One region of the Streptomyces sp. CY-1 genome, then DNA from elsewhere that is predicted to be linked to it. Evidence: riboswitches for the same ligand, from Rfam matches in the RefSeq annotation. Region 1 holds a riboswitch; each other region holds the start of a gene.
The links. A riboswitch is a leader RNA that binds a small molecule or an ion and turns the genes downstream of it on or off. The one in region 1 is predicted to bind cyclic di-AMP.
Positions count from the first base shown of each region.

Region 2: linked by a shared signal. The riboswitch ahead of ACK1X7_RS28995 (C40 family peptidase) and the one ahead of ACK1X7_RS34625 (M23 family metallopeptidase) in region 1 are both predicted to bind cyclic di-AMP.
Region 3: linked by a shared signal. The riboswitch ahead of ACK1X7_RS24495 (M23 family metallopeptidase) and the one ahead of ACK1X7_RS34625 (M23 family metallopeptidase) in region 1 are both predicted to bind cyclic di-AMP.
Region 4: linked by a shared signal. The riboswitch ahead of ACK1X7_RS29770 (transglycosylase family protein) and the one ahead of ACK1X7_RS34625 (M23 family metallopeptidase) in region 1 are both predicted to bind cyclic di-AMP.

Region 1 is NZ_CP178393.1:8,050,427-8,054,218, forward strand. Features, by position in the region: gene ACK1X7_RS34620 (M16 family metallopeptidase) at 1-1,370, shown strand, start outside; cyclic di-AMP (ydaO/yuaA leader) riboswitch at 1,669-1,832, shown strand; gene ACK1X7_RS34625 (M23 family metallopeptidase) at 1,847-2,641, shown strand; gene ACK1X7_RS34630 (GntR family transcriptional regulator) at 2,880-3,659, shown strand.
Region 2 is NZ_CP178393.1:6,736,796-6,740,587, reverse strand. Features, by position in the region: gene pcrA (DNA helicase PcrA) at 1-706, opposite strand, end outside; cyclic di-AMP (ydaO/yuaA leader) riboswitch at 880-1,050, shown strand; gene ACK1X7_RS28995 (C40 family peptidase) at 1,058-2,227, shown strand; gene ACK1X7_RS28990 (L,D-transpeptidase) at 2,352-3,146, opposite strand; gene ACK1X7_RS28985 (hypothetical protein) at 3,269-3,622, opposite strand.
Region 3 is NZ_CP178393.1:5,703,300-5,707,091, reverse strand. Features, by position in the region: gene ACK1X7_RS24500 (PP2C family protein-serine/threonine phosphatase) at 1-451, shown strand, start outside; cyclic di-AMP (ydaO/yuaA leader) riboswitch at 734-868, shown strand; gene ACK1X7_RS24495 (M23 family metallopeptidase) at 880-2,070, shown strand; gene ACK1X7_RS24490 (aldo/keto reductase) at 2,286-3,230, shown strand; gene ACK1X7_RS24485 (hypothetical protein) at 3,311-3,610, opposite strand.
Region 4 is NZ_CP178393.1:6,908,128-6,911,919, reverse strand. Features, by position in the region: gene eno (phosphopyruvate hydratase) at 1-1,211, opposite strand, end outside; gene ACK1X7_RS29770 (transglycosylase family protein) at 1,439-2,134, opposite strand; cyclic di-AMP (ydaO/yuaA leader) riboswitch at 2,142-2,313, opposite strand; gene ACK1X7_RS29765 (transglycosylase family protein) at 2,569-3,576, opposite strand; gene ACK1X7_RS29760 (cytochrome P450 family protein) at 3,723-3,792, opposite strand, start outside.

The DNA of each region.
Region 1 (3,792 bases):
CGCAGCCCAAGGGCGGCGCGCCCAAGCCGTGGGCGTTCCCGGCCCCCGAGCGCGGTGAGCTGCCCAACGGCCTTACGGTGCTGCGCTGCCACCGACCCGGCCAGCAGGTCGTCGCCGTCGAGATCAATCTGGAGGCGCCGCTGGACGCCGAGCCGGCCGGGCTCGAAGGCGTCGCCACGATCATGGCGCGCGCCCTGTCGGAGGGCACCGACAAGCACGACGCCGAGGAGTTCGCCGCCGAGCTCGAGCGCTGCGGCGCCACGCTGGACGCGCATGCCGACCACCCCGGCCTCCGTGTCTCCCTGGAGGTCCCGGTCTCCCGGCTGCCCAAGGCGCTCGGGCTGCTGGCCGACGCCCTGCGCGCCCCCGCCTTCCCGGACGGCGAGGTCGAGCGGCTGGTGCGCAACCGGCTGGACGAGATCCCCCATGAGCTGGCCAACCCGGCCCGCCGCGCCTCGATGGCCCTCTCCGCGGCCCTCTTCCCGGCCGAGTCGCGGATGTCCCGGCCGCGCCAGGGCACCCAGGAGACCATCGAGGGCATCGACGCCGCGGCCGTGCGCGCCTTCTACGAGGCGCATGTCCGCCCCTCCACGGCCACCGCCGTCATCGTGGGCGACCTCACCGGGGTCGACCTCGACGGGGCGCTCGCCGACACCCTGGGCGCCTGGACGGGCGGGGCGGGCGTGCCGCGCACGGTTCCCCCGATCGTCGCCGACGACCTCGGCCGTGTGGTGATCGTCGACCGGCCGGGCGCGGTGCAGACCCAGTTGCTCATCGGGCGCGTCGGCGCCGACCGCCATGACCGGGTCTGGCCCGCGCAGGTGCTCGGCACGTACTGCCTGGGCGGCACTCTCACCTCCCGCCTCGACCGTGTGCTGCGCGAGGAGAAGGGCTACACCTACGGGGTGCGCGCCTTCGGCCAGGTGCTGCGCTCCGCGCCCCCGGCGCCTTCGGGCGGCTCCGCGGGCGCCGCCATGCTGGCGATCAGCGGCTCGGTGGCCACCGAGGTCACCGGGCCCGCGCTGGAGGACCTCTGGAAGGTGCTGCGCACGCTGAAGGAGGAGGGGCTCACCGACGAGGAGCGCGATGTCGCGGTGCAGAACCTGGTGGGCGTCGCCCCGCTGAAGTACGAGACGGCGGCGTCCGTCGCGGGCACCCTCGCCGACCAGGTCGAGCAGCACCTTCCGGACGATTTCCAGGCGCAGTTGTACGCCCGCCTCGCGGAGACCGGCACGGTGGAGGCGACCGCCGCGGTGGTGTCCGCCTTCCCGGCGGACCGGCTGGTCACGGTGCTGGTCGGGGACGCCTCGGCGATCGAGGAGCCGGTCCGGGCGCTGGGCATCGGCGAGGTGAGCGTCATCTCCGGCTGAGCCGCTTCGAGTTGGCCGGTTGGCCGGATCCGATCCAAGAACCCGCGATCCGGCCGGCTCACCGACGATCCGGGTTGGCTGACGGTCCGGCAGCCGGTCCGGTCGACGAGTTCACAGCGGAAGGGCCCTGGCCCCCGTAAGGGTGCCGGGGTCCTTCCTTCATGCCCGATTTGCGGCAGTGACAGCTTGTTTGGTTTGTGGGGAGAGCAACAAAAAACCGGAACCGTTTGGTGATCGAAAGCGGGCCCGTTTAGCGTCAGTCCGGCTGTTCGCCAGCAACCCGCCGCATCCGCGGCACGGACAGTCATCGCCGAGTCCCCGTACGGCGCGAGCCAGGGGAGCCGGGGACCCACACGTCCCCAGGGGTGAATCGGGCGCCTTCCCCGGCCGGGGGAGGAGTCCGTAGGAGACCTTCCTGCTCCGAACCCGTCAGCTAACCCGGTAGGCGAGAAGGAAGGAAAGGAGTGCGCCTCAGTATGGCGTCCACCCGCACTGCCACCGGGAAACACCGCCGGACCACCAAGGTCAACGTCCGCACCGGCGCGAACGTCGTGGGCATCACCACCGTCGCCTCGGGCGTCGTCGCCGGGATCACCGGACAGGCGTTCGCGGCCGACACGGGCCCCAGCCCCCAGCAGACCGGTCTGACCCAGGCGATCGTGATCGGCGACGGGATCGCGGACCAGATCGAGGCCCAGGCGCAGTCCCAGGAGACCGCCGCCGCGCAGGCCGCCGCCAAGGCCAAGGCGGAGGCGATCGCCCGCCAGGAGGCCGCCAGAAAGGCGGAGGCCGCGGAGAAGAGGGCCAAGGCCGAGCGTGAGGCCAAGGAGCGCGCGGCGCGCGAGGCCGAGCGCAAGCGCCTCAACACCTTCGAGACGCCGATCAGCGGCTCCTACGTCTCCACCGGCTACCACGCGTCCAGCGGACTGTGGTCCTCCGGCAGCCACACCGGCATCGACTTCCACGCCTCCTCCGGCACCTCGGTGCACTCCGTGGGCATGGGCGAGATCGTCGAGGCGGGCTGGGGCGGCTCCTACGGCAACAACGTCGTCATCAAGATGAACGACGGCACCTACACCCAGTACGGCCACCTGTCGTCGATCAGCGTCTCGGTCGGCCAGAAGGTCACCCCCGGCCAGCAGATCGGCCTGTCGGGCGCCACCGGCAACGTGACCGGACCGCATCTGCACTTCGAGGCCCGCACCAGCCCGGACTACGGCTCGGACATCGACCCGCTGGCGTATCTGCGCTCGCACGGCGTCAACGTCTGATCTCGCGGCACTCCGCGAACGTCCGGCCCCGCGGGACTCCGCGCACGCCCGCGGTCCCGCGAGAATCCGAGAAGGCCCCGTCCACCGGACGGGGCCTTCGGCGTGCCGCCGCCCGCTGACCAAAAAATATCCATGAAATGCACTCCGCCATCGGAAAAGACGTCCGATTGGAATAGAGTCGTTCAATGCGCGTTCCATGGATGCGTTTCGCGGGCGTTAAGGCGGAGGTTTCGACAATATGGGACCGGAAGTGAGCGGGGATACGACCGAGGTCCAGGGCGGTCGCCGGATTTCGGCGCATGCGGTGTGCACGGCGATTCGCGACGACATCGTCTCCGGCACATATCGGCCCGGCAGCCGGCTCACCGAGGAACTTCTCGCCCGGCGCTACGGCGTCTCGCGGGTGCCGGTCCGCGAGGCCCTGCGCACCCTGGAGTCCGAGGGCTTCGTGACGACCCGGCGGCACGCGGGGGCCTGCGTCGCCCAGCCCTCCGAGCGCGAGGCGGCCGATCTGCTGGACATCCGGGCACTGCTGGAGCCGCTGGGCGCCGCACGGGCCGCACAGCGCCGCACCGAGGCCCATCTGAAGGTGCTGCGCGGGCTGGTCCGGCTCGGCCGGGAGCGGGCCCAGCACGGCCGGCTCGGCGAACTGCCGCCGCTGGGCGACTGGTTCCACGAGACGCTCGCCCAGGCGTCCGGCAGCCCGAGCCTGGCCGCGATGCTCGTCCAACTGCGCCGCAAGACCGCCTGGGTGTACGCGGCCGCTCCCGCGCCGCAGCCCGTACCGCACGCCACATCGCCCGGGGGCGCCCGGCACCCCGACCCGGCCGCGCGGGCCGTGGAGTCCTGGGCGGAGCACGGCGCACTGGTGGACGCGGTGGCGCGCGGCGACGCCGACCGGGCGCGGGCGCTCGCCGCCGCGCACACCGAGCGCGCGCTGGCGGAATACCGGCAGCGCCGCCCGATCCCGGTGAGGGCTTCGAAACATTCCGTAAACACGGCGAGCGGCCGGAATTAACAGATATCCCGTATACAATTCTCGGGAATTCTCTGCGCGGATTCGTGGCGCCTGGTTCCCGGTCCTCCGAGTCGGGGTGGAAGCGGAAAAACAGCGGGGCCGCGGTGGCCGTAATGGTCACCGCGGCCCCGTC
Region 2 (3,792 bases), 1.3 Mb from region 1:
TCTTCTCGAAGCCGTCCGCGGCCTGTCCGGCGAAGGTCTCCTCGTCGATCAGCTCGTTCTTCAGGTTGGAGATCTTGGCGCTGAAGGACTTCGGCGGGAACCGCTTGGGGTCGAGATCCAGATCCCGGCAGACCAGCGACATCAGCCGCTTGGAGTCGGCGGCGTCGTAGATCGAGAACGACGAGGTGAAGCCGAGCTTCTTGGATTCGCGGCGCAGGATGCGGACGCAGGCGCTGTGGAAGGTGGAGACCCACATGGCGTTCGCCCGCGGGCCGACGAGCTCCTCCACCCGCTCCTTCATCTCGCCCGCCGCCTTGTTGGTGAAGGTGATGGCGAGGATCTGGCCGGGGTGCGTGCCGCGGGCGCCGAGCAGATAGGCGATGCGGTGGGTGAGCACCCGGGTCTTGCCGGAGCCGGCGCCCGCGACGATCAGCAGTGGCGAGCCGGTGTGCTCCACGGCGGCTCTCTGCTGCTCGTTCAACCCCTCGAGCAGGGCGGACGGGTCCACGACGGGCCGCGCCGCGCCGTCCCGATAGTGCGCCTCCCGGGGCACGGGCGCGTCGAAGCCGCCGCTGAAGAGGTGATGCGGCACGTCCTCGGCGCCATCGGGGCCGGGGTGCGCCGAATCCTCGGGCGGCGGCGGTGGCTCCTCGTTCGAAGGAGGCCCGAGGTCCGCCAGGAAGCTGTCGTCAAAGAGGCTGCTCATCGCTCCCCGAGTCTAGGCCGCCCCACTGACAGCCGGTGCCCGAACATCACGAAACGGTTTCGGGCAAAACGGCCACCAGTCTTCACAGGAGCCCCACGTGTTGGCTACCGTCCTGCGTCAGGCGGCCCGGAAGATCCGTCGGCGAACCACGTCGGCACGGGCGGCCTCCGCCGAGTCCGGTACCGCCGTGAGGCGCCCGGAGCCGGGGACCCGACAACGCGACACCGGGGTGAATCGGCCCGAAGCGGCGTGGCACACAAGTGCCGCCCGGACACGGCCGTAGGGCAACCTTCCGTACCGCCCGAACCCGACAGCTAACCCGGTAGGCGGTCCACGGAAGGAGCGCCTCCGTTGGCGTCGCACCGCAAGCCGCGGAGCCGGATACCGGCCCCGCTCACCGGCCACGGCCGCCGTACGGCCGTCGGGTTCACCACGGCCGCCCTCGCATCCGTCACCCTCCTCTCCCAGACGGCCAACGCCGCGCCGGGCGACGACCCCAAGCCGGCCACCCAGTCGATCGACAAGGTCAAGGAGAAGGTCGACACCCTCTACCACCAGGCGGAGAGCGCCACCCAGCGCTACAACGCCGCCAAGGAGCGCGCCGATCAGCAGCGCGCCAAGGTCGACAAGCTGCTGGACTCCGTCGCCCAGCGCACCGAGAAGCTCAACGAGGCGCGGCGCACGCTCGGCGCCTACGCCACCGCCCAGTACCGCGACGGCGGAATGGCCCGCTCGGCCGCGACGCTGCTGTTCTCCAACGATCCGCAGGACGTCTTCGACCAGTCGCATCTGATCGACCGGCTGACCGGTCGGCAGAAGCAGGCCGTCGACGACTTCCAGAAGCAGCAGGCGAGCGCCGCCAAGGAGCGCGGTAAGGCCGGCGAGAGCCTCGCCTCGCTGACCGCGTCGCAGAAGCAGCTCAAGACCCAGAAGAAGACCGTCCAGGACAAGCTGACCGAGGCCCGGCGGCTGCTGGCGAATCTGACCGCCAAGGAGAAGGCGCGACTGGCGGCGATCGAGAAGAAGAAGGCGGAAGAGGCCCGCCGTAAGGCGGCCGCGCTCGCCGAGAAGCAGCGCCAGGAGGCCGCGCGCAAGAAGCAGCAGGAACAGCGGGAGCAGCAGAACGGAGACAGCGGCTCCGGTTCGACGACGCCCTCGGCCCCGGCCAACAGCTCCAAGGCGGCCCAGGCCATCGCCTTCGCGAAGTCGCAGCTCGGCAAGCCGTATGTCTGGGGCGCCACCGGCCCCAGCTCCTTCGACTGCTCAGGGCTGACGCAGGCGGCCTGGAAGTCGGCCGGGATCTCGCTGCCGCGCACCACCTGGGACCAGGTGAAGGTCGGTACGCGCGTCTCGACGTCCGAACTCCAGCCGGGCGATCTGGTCTTCTTCTACGACGACATCAGCCATGTCGGCCTCTACATCGGCGACGGGATGATGATCCACGCGCCGAAGCCGGGCGATGTGGTGAAGAAGGCGCCGATCACCGAGATGCCGATCTACGGGAGCGTGCGGCCCGCGTAGGGCACGCGGGCCGTGTGAAGGACGCGGGGTGAAGGACACGGGGCCGTGCGGGCCCCTGGTGTGCCGCTGCCCGGGGCCGGGGCCCCGGGCAGCGGCATCGTCATGTCATCGGCGCGGGTGCCGCTCACGTGCCGGGCTTGCGCCCGTAGACGTACACGTCGTCGCCGTTCTTCAGCAGGCTCCAGTACTTCTTGGCCTCGCCCGTGCGCATGTTGACGCAGCCGTGGGAACCGGGCGGGGACCATACGCTCCCGGCGATCGAGTGGAACGCCTGACCGCCGTCGAAGAACTGGCTGTAGGGCATGGCGACCTTGTAGAGCGTCGACCAGTGGTTGACGTCGCGCCAGTAGATCTTCTTCAGCCCGGTGCGGGTCTCGAAGCCGTTCCGCCCGGACCGCACCGGCACCGGCCCGTAGACCAGCCGGGAGCCGTCCTGGATCCAGCTCAACTGCCGGGTGAGGTCGACGCAGGCGATGCGGCCCTTGTTGGTCGGGCACTTCTTCGCCGCGTTCGGGTCGTGTCCGGCGGCCTTCTGGGTGTTGATCAGGCTCATCACGCCCCAGGTGATCGGGCCCGCGTAGCCGATCGTCGGGCTGATGCCGTGGTTGACCTGGAACTTCTGGATCGCGAGACAGTCCGCCCGCGACTGCCGCCCGTCCACGGGGCGGCCCAGGAACCGCTCGGCCTGCCTCTGGTACGGCCCCACGCTGGTCGTACACGATGACGCGGCCATCGTCGCCGGTGTCACCGATCCGGCCGACCTGCCCAGCGGCCGTGGCTGGGCCGGCCGTGCCTGAGCCTGTGCCGGACCGGCGACGGCGACCGCGAGCGGCACCGTCATCCCCGCCAGCCCCAGCACGAGACCCGCGCGCCGGCTCTGCCGGCTCTGCCTGCTTCTGACTGCCCCCACTGCCCCCATGGCCACTCCTCTCGACTGCCTCGCTCTTTTACCAGGACAGCTCGCGAGTGCAAACGGTTGCCTCAGGATCGCGCCGAAAAGGTGTCGGAATTGTCTCGGGATTACCTCAGATGATCAGCTCGTCAGGTCCACAACACGGCGATGAAAATGTTTGCCGTTGTCAAGGCACCCACCGCGCCGAAGGCGGCAGACTCTACCTTCTCCTCGTCGCGCTTCACATACACCAGGCCGAGGACCACGATCAGCAGCGCCAGCTTCACACCGATCTTGATGTTGTTGACACTGTTGTCGTCGGCCTGATTGAGCCCGACCAGCGCCGCGCCGGTGACCAGCATGGTCAGCGCGCCGTGCAGCATCGCCGGGGTCATCCGGGCCTCGCCCGCGCCCATTGCCTTGAGCTGTGAGAAGAAGCCGCCGAGCAGTGCGCCGATGCCGACGATGTGCAGGCCGACGAACACGTGAATGAGTACGTCCATGGCTCCGGAGACTAACCGCGCGCATATCATCACCCGGCACTCGGGTGGGCCCCTATCGGCGCTTCGGTCACGGCAGCCCCACACTCCCGCCCACCCCACTCGCCGGGCGATCAGCCACCGTCACGGGTGCGACGAAATCCGTGCACTCCCGTTCAATCCCCCGCATGGAC
Region 3 (3,792 bases), 2.3 Mb from region 1:
TCTGCGGCTGATCAATCGCGGCCATCCGGCGCCGCTGCTGATGGAGGAGGACGGCGCGGTGCGCGCCCTGGAGCCGGAGGCGTCGGCGCTGCCGGTGGGGATGGGGGAGTTGGCGGGGTGGCCGGACCGGGTGATGGAGCTGGGGTTCGCGGAGGGGGAGACGCTGCTGCTGTTCACGGACGGGGTGACGGAGGCCCGGGACCGCGACGGCGAGTTCTACGACCCGGAGCAGCGGCTGCGCGGCCGTCGCTTCGCCGATCCGCAGGAGCTGCTGGACGCGTTGGTGGCCGATGTCGAGCGCCATACGGACGGCGGGACATCGGACGACATGGCGCTGCTCGCGGTCCGCCGGACCGCGGCCCGTGGGAACGGACGGGGGAACGGGCAGGGCGACGGTGATGCGAACCGCACGGGCCATACGGGGGAGGCCGACCCCCCACACCGTCCGTAGCCGACCGGGTCCATACGGTGCGTAGTCGACCGAGCCCCCTCCGCATAACAATTGCTGCACGATCGGTCCGCATGCGTTTTTACGAACCCTTGGCCAGTGCGTTGACTCGCCCTTATTTGTCCCTTCTTGAGCGCTAAGTTCATGCCAAAGGTGCGCGGATTCCTCAGAACAGCTTGGAATCACATCGCGCTCTCTATTAACGTTCGATAACGCAGCGCGGTCGTCACAACCGTCGCAAGGGCGGCACCGTGCGCCGTCGCCGAATCCCGTACGCACACTGGCAGTACCGCACCACCAGCAGCACCAAGGGAACCGGGGAACCAACACCTTGGGGTGAATCGGGTCGAACGTGACCCGTAGGAGACCTTCCTGCTCCGAACCCGTCAGCTAACCCGGTAGGCGAGAAGGAAGGAAAGGAGTGCGCCTCCGTGGCGTCCAATAGGTCTGCCCTGGACGAGGCCCCGTATCGCACACGGGGAGGCGGTTTGGGGACCGCCACCGCCTACGGCCCCGGCTTCGATGCCGGCGGCGGGATGAGCTCCGGGGACGGCCACTTCGCCCCCGACGATCGGTACCTGGACGCGGATGGGGACGCGTTCGAGGGCCCGGGTGCCGGATTCGAGACCGAGCCCTGGGAGGAGTGGAACCCCACCGAGGAGTCCATCGCTCCCGTACGCGGCCGGCACCGCGTGGCCAAGCAGCGCGGCGGGACCATGGCGCGCAGCGGCGCCGTCCTCGGGGTCGGTGTGATCGCGGCGGTCGGTGCGGGCGGTATGGCCAGCGCCAAGGACCGTCCCAAGCCGCCCATTTCGATGCCGGATCTCGGCCATGTCGCCGATGAGGTCAAGGCCAGCCTGCCCGCCGCCAAGGACCTGCCCGGTATCGGCTCCTGGGCGTCGGACGACAGCAGTGACCCGCAGACGGCCGCCGCCCCCCTCTCCGAGGCCGGGCTGACCAGCGCGGACGAGCAGCGCGGCACCACCGACGCGGGCGAGGCGCTGCGCGCCCGCATCCTCCAGCAGGCCGAGAACCAGCAGAACGCGGCGGACGAGGACAACCGCACCGCCGCGGCGAAGGCCGCCGCGAAGAAGGCGTCCGACCAGGCCGCGGAGGTGGCCGCCCAGCGGAAGGCCAAGGCCGAGGCGGAGAAGAAGGCCGCCGAGCAGCGGGCGAAGGAGGCGGCCGAGAAGAAGGCCGCGGCCGAGCGCCAGGCCAGGCTCGCCGCCGCGTACACCCTCCCCGTCGGCTCGTACACCCTGACCGCGAGTTTCGGCCAAGCGGGCGACATCTGGTCGGCCGACCACACCGGCCAGGACTTCGCCGCCCCGACCGGCACCCCGGCCAAGGCGGTGCACGGCGGCACCATCACCCAGGCGGGCTGGGCCGGTTCGTACGGCTACCGCATCGTGCTGACCCTCAGCGACGGCACCGAGATCTGGTACTGCCACCTGTCGTCGATGGTCGTCACCTCGGGCAAGGTGACGGCGGGCGACGTCATCGGCCGCGTCGGCGCCACCGGCAATGTGACCGGCCCGCACCTCCACCTCGAGGTCCGGCCGGGCGGCGGCTCGCCGATCGACCCGATGCCCTGGCTGCGCCAGCACGGGATGAATCCCTGATACGCCGGCGGCTCTGGCGCTCTCTCCCCCCTTGACGCCAGGGCCGCCGGTTTACGCCCTGACGGGCCGCCCCGCAGGAACACCCCCAAGGACCCCCAAGGACCCCCAAGGACCCCCAAGGACCCCCAAGGACCCCCCCAGGGACCCCCAAGGGAACACCCCGCCCGAGGCCACCCCCAGGAACAACCCCGCCCGGCCACTCGTTGTAAAACCGTATGGCTGACAACACACAGAAGATCGGTGATCTGTCCGTCTTCCCGTTCTCCCTGGGCGGGAACGTCTTCGGCTGGACCGCCGACGAGGCCGAGTCCTTCAGGGTGCTCGACGCTTTCGTCGCGGCGGGCGGCAATTTCATCGACACCGCCGATGTGTACTCCGCGTGGGTGCCGGGCAACGAGGGCGGCGAGTCCGAGACCATCCTCGGCAACTGGTTCGCCTCCCGGCGCAACCGATCCGACATCGTCCTCGCCACCAAGGTGGGCGCCGGCTCCCCGGAGCCGCGCGGTCTGACCTCGTCCGCCATCAAATCGGGCGTCGAGGAGTCCCTCCAGCGGCTGCGCACCGACTACATCGACCTCTACTACACCCACTACGACGATCCGTCGGTGCCGGTGGAGGAGATCATCAGCACCCTGGACGAGCTGGTCAGAGAGGGCAAGGTCCGCGAGATCGCCGCGTCCAACGTCAGCGCGGAGCGCCTGGAGGCCCTGCTGACCTTCTCCACCCAGGAGAGCCTGGCCCGCTATGTCGCCCTCCAGCCGCACTACAACCTGGTCTCCCGCGACACCTTCGAGGGCGAGCTGGCCGACGTCGCCGCCCGCCACCACCTGGCGACCATCCCGTACTACTCCCTGGCGTCCGGCTTCCTGACCGGCAAGTACCGCCCGGGCACGACGGTCGACAGCCCCCGCTCCTCGGGCGCGGCCCAGCACCTGGAGACCGAGCGCGGCCAGAAGGTCCTCGCCGCCCTGGACGACGTCGCCGCCAACCACGCCACCGAGCCCACCACGGTCGCCCTGGCCTGGCTCCTCGCCCAGCCCACGGTCGCGGCCCCCTTGGCCAGCGCCAGCTCCACCGACCAACTCCCGCCCCTGCTGGCATCGGTCGACCTCAAACTGACGAAGCCGGAACTGGACCTGCTGACCTCGGCATCGGACTGAGCGCCGGCCGCCCAGCCAAACCCCCAACGAGGGCGGGCCCCTCAAGACCAGACGAGCCCGCCCTCGTAAGCCCACGACCCCTACCGCCGATCAGCAAGCACCCAGGACGCGAGAGCAACGCCACCCGAGACGGCAAAGACGGACGGCCAGGCCCCGATCTTCTTCGCGAGCGGATGCGACCCGGCGAAGGCGGCCACATACGCCCCACTGAGCGCGGCCGCCGTCCCGTTCCCCGCCTTCTCCCGCCACCCCCGAGCGGCCACGACCCCGGCGGCGGCCAACGCGACCCCACCCAAGGGCCGCCTCTTGGTCCACCGAGCCACCGAATACCCCCCAACCAACCCACCCGCCGCCACAACCCCCGTCGGCACTCCAGCCATCCCACTACCTCCCACTCCAAGGATCTCCTCGCTCCGACCCTACGCAGCAGGCGCTCCGAACGGACTCGCAAGCACCAAACGGACGCGGGTGACCCGAGTTGACCCAGTCCCGGCTCACCCCAGTCGACCGCATCCGCACTGCCACAACAACTCCCACGCCACGCGCGACTCAAGTGGGATTC
Region 4 (3,792 bases), 1.1 Mb from region 1:
CGCAGCAACTGGTTGTACTTGGCCACCCGCTCGGAGCGGGCCGGGGCGCCGGTCTTGATCTGGCCGCAGTTGGTGGCGACGGCCAGGTCGGCGATGGTGACGTCCTCGGTCTCACCGGAGCGGTGCGACATCATGCACTTGTAGCCGCTGCGCTGGGCCAGCTCGACGGCGTCCAGGGTCTCGGTCAGCGAGCCGATCTGGTTGACCTTGACCAGCAGGGCGTTCGCGGTGTCGCTGTCGATACCGCGGGCGAGCCGCTCGGGGTTGGTGACGAAGAGGTCGTCGCCGACGAGCTGGACCTTGTCGCCGAGCTGCTCGGTGATGGTCTTCCAGCCGTCCCAGTCCTCCTCGTTCAGCGGGTCCTCGATGGAGACCAGCGGGTACGCGGCGACCAGCTCGGCGTAGTACGAGGTCATCTCGGCGGCGGTGCGGGACTTCCCCTCGAACTCGTACGACCCGTCCTTGTAGAACTCGGAGGCGGCGACGTCGAGCGCGAGCGCGATGTCCTGGCCCGGCTGGTAGCCGGCCTTCTTGATCGCCTCGAGGATCAGGTCGAGGGCCTCCCGGTTGGAGCCGAGGTTCGGCGCGAAGCCGCCCTCGTCGCCGAGGCCGGTGGACAGCCCGCGCTCCTTCAGCACGGACTTCAGGGTGTGGTAGACCTCGGCGCCCCAGCGCACGGCCTCGGAGAAGGACTCCGCGCCCACGGGTGCGATCATGAACTCCTGGATGTCCACATTGGAGTCGGCGTGCGACCCGCCGTTGAGGATGTTCATCATCGGGACCGGCAGCAGATGGGCGTTCGGGCCGCCCAGGTAACGGAAGAGCGGGAGGTCGGACGCCTCGGAGGCGGCGTGCGCGACCGCGAGGGAGACGCCGAGGATGGCGTTGGCACCGAGCGAGGACTTGTCCGGGGTGGCGTCCAGGTCGAACATCGCCTGGTCGATCAGACGCTGCTCGGTGGCGTCGTAGCCGACCAGCTCGGGGCCGATCTGCTCGATGACGGCGAGGACGGCCTTCTCCACGCCCTTGCCGTTGTAGCGGTTCTTGTCGCCGTCACGGAGTTCGAGGGCCTCGAAGGCGCCGGTGGAGGCGCCGGACGGAACGGCGGCACGGCCGGTGCTGCCGTCGTCGAGGCCGACCTCGACCTCGACCGTGGGGTTGCCTCGCGAGTCGAGGATCTCGCGAGCTACGACGACGTCGATGGACGGCACGAGGTTCTCCTTCGTATGGGTCTGCGGTAGCAGCACGAGCCTAACGGGCCGGGAGGGCTGCACCCCGCGTTCGCCCGCCCCACGAGACAGGGGCGTGACACAAAAAGCCGGATTCCGAATCACATATCAAGATTTCTGGCGAATTGGGCAATGAGGAAGCCCCGGTGGGGCGCGCCATGGGGGCGGCACGCCCGACCGGGGCTCGTCGCTCAGGTGCGCACCGTGGCTCAGCCGAGGTGCAGCTTCTGGCCCGGGTAGATCAGGTCGGCCTTCTCCACGATGTCGTCGTTCAGCTTGAAGAGCTTCTTCCAGCCGCCCTTGACGTGGTGCTCCTTGGCGATCTTGCCGAGGGTGTCGCCGGACTTGACCTTGTACTCGCCGTCACCCTTCTTGATCGGGCCACGGGGCTGCTCACGCGTGGCGCGCTCGGGCGCGGAGTGCGGCTGGGCCTTCGGCTGGGCGGGCTGGGCGGCCGGGGTCGACTTGGTGGAGGCCGAGGGCTGGCCCTGCGAACCGGACGGCGCGGAGGGGGCGGAGGGCGCGGACGGGCTGCCGCCGGAGGTCAGACCCTTGCCGCAGACCGGCCAGGCGCCCTTGCCCTGGCTGCCGAGGACCTTCTCGGCTATCTGGATCTGCTGGCTCTTGCTGGCCTTGTCCGCGGTGGGCGCATAGGCGGTGCCGCCGTACGCGGCCCACGTGGAGCTCGAGAACTGGAGGCCGCCGTAGTAGCCGTTGCCGGTGTTGATCGACCAGTTGCCACCGGCCTCGCACTGCGCGACCTGGTCCCACTGGGAGGTGGTGGCCGCGGAGGCGGAGGTCGCACCGATGAGGGGGGCCGCCACGGCGGCACCGGCGAGACCGGTGAGCGCGGCGATACGGGTGGCCTTGGAGGGACGGCGGTGCTTCCCGTTGGACTTCAGCATCGTTGGTTCGTTTCCTCACCGACGCCTACGAGGTGAGCTGTCGGGTTCGGACGTGAGTTGCCCGGCCGGTCGCGATCGAGGATCGCTCCCGGCTTCACCCCTAGCCGACGAGCCCGTGTCCACAGGCCACTCGGCACCTACCTTGGGTCCCCCGCTCCTGCCTTCGGCGCTGACGCGTCGGATTCCCCCCGACCGCCGGCAGGATTCGGCGTGACGATCGACGGTGCCCGCGGTGGCGAGCGGAAAGACGTTAAACACACCTCCCGAGAACGTTCAAACACCCCAATGGCAGCGAATGAGGCTGTAATTGATCTCACTCGGCCCACATCGGCGCAGGTAGGGCCGGGTGAGGAGAGATCGGACACGAGGTGCGCCCCGGAAATTGTGACGAGATGTATGTCTCACCGGAACCAGATCGGGCAATTCCCCCCGAATCACTGCTCCCTGATGGTGAGGTCAAGTCGCTGACCAGGGATGATCAGGTCGGGGTCGGTTCCGATGAGGTCCTCGTTGCTCTCGTAGAGCCCTTCCCAACCTCGGGACACATTCCGGTCCTCGGCGATGCCTGACAGGTTGTCACCGGGGCGAACAGTGTAATCGTCGGCCGCGGGGCTCCGGTCGCGGTCCGCGGCGCCGCGCGAGGCGTGGCGGCCGGAGGGCTGTCCGTCCGCCGAATCGCCGTCCTCGGCCCGCTTCCCGGCGTCCGGGGTGCCGCGGTGGCGGCCGGAGGGCGAGGGGTCGGCGGAGGGATCCGCCGAGGACCCCTTCGAACCGTCGGACGCCGAGTCGTGCGGGTCATCCGAGGCCGGGTCGTCCGAGGCCGAGCCGTCCGACGTCGGGGTGTCCGAGGCCGAGCCGTCCAGTCCGTCGGGGGACTTGGAGGTGTGGGGGGCCTCCGGCTTACCGGTCGATCCGGACGAATCCGGCTTACCGGCGCTGTCGGACGTCCCCGAACGGTCCGAGTCCTGCGAGGAGGCGCCGTCCCGCTCCCGGTCCCCCGCCTCGCCCCGGCCGGCCCCCTGGTCCGGGCCGGCCGTGTCACCGGGGTTCACATCGGGGGCCCCGGAGCCGTCGGTGAGCCCGGCGCCCAGCGCACAGCTCGGCCAGGCGTCGGGGCCACGGTCGCCGAGGATCGACTGGGCGACGGATATCTGCTGGGAGCGGCTGGCCAGGTCGGGACGCGGGGCGTACCGCGTGCCGCCGTAGTCCTTCCACATGTCGAGGGTGAGCTGGAGTCCGCCGTAGAAGCCGTTGCCCTCGTTGGCGCTCCACATCCCGCCGCTCTCGCACTCGGCGACCTGATCCCAGGTGGCGGTCTGGGCGGCCTGTGCGCCGGACGCCCCGAAGAGGGGCAGCGCGATGCTCGCTCCCGTGACCCCCGCCGCGACGATGATGGCCGGGGCCTGACGGGGGCGACGGTGTCGACCATTACCGGAACGCATGCGATTGCCCTCTCTATGGCGAACTCGGTTGCCGGTGAACATAGCGAGGGCACTCGATCATCACAAGCCGATGTATCCCAGGTCACGCCACGGTCACACGGCTGATCATTCGTCACCAATGTCCGTACGTACGGGGCTTGAACGCCTCAGCGGTCCGCGGAATTCCAGGTCACCGGGAGCGTGCGCAGCCCACGCATGATGAGCCCGCCGCGCCAC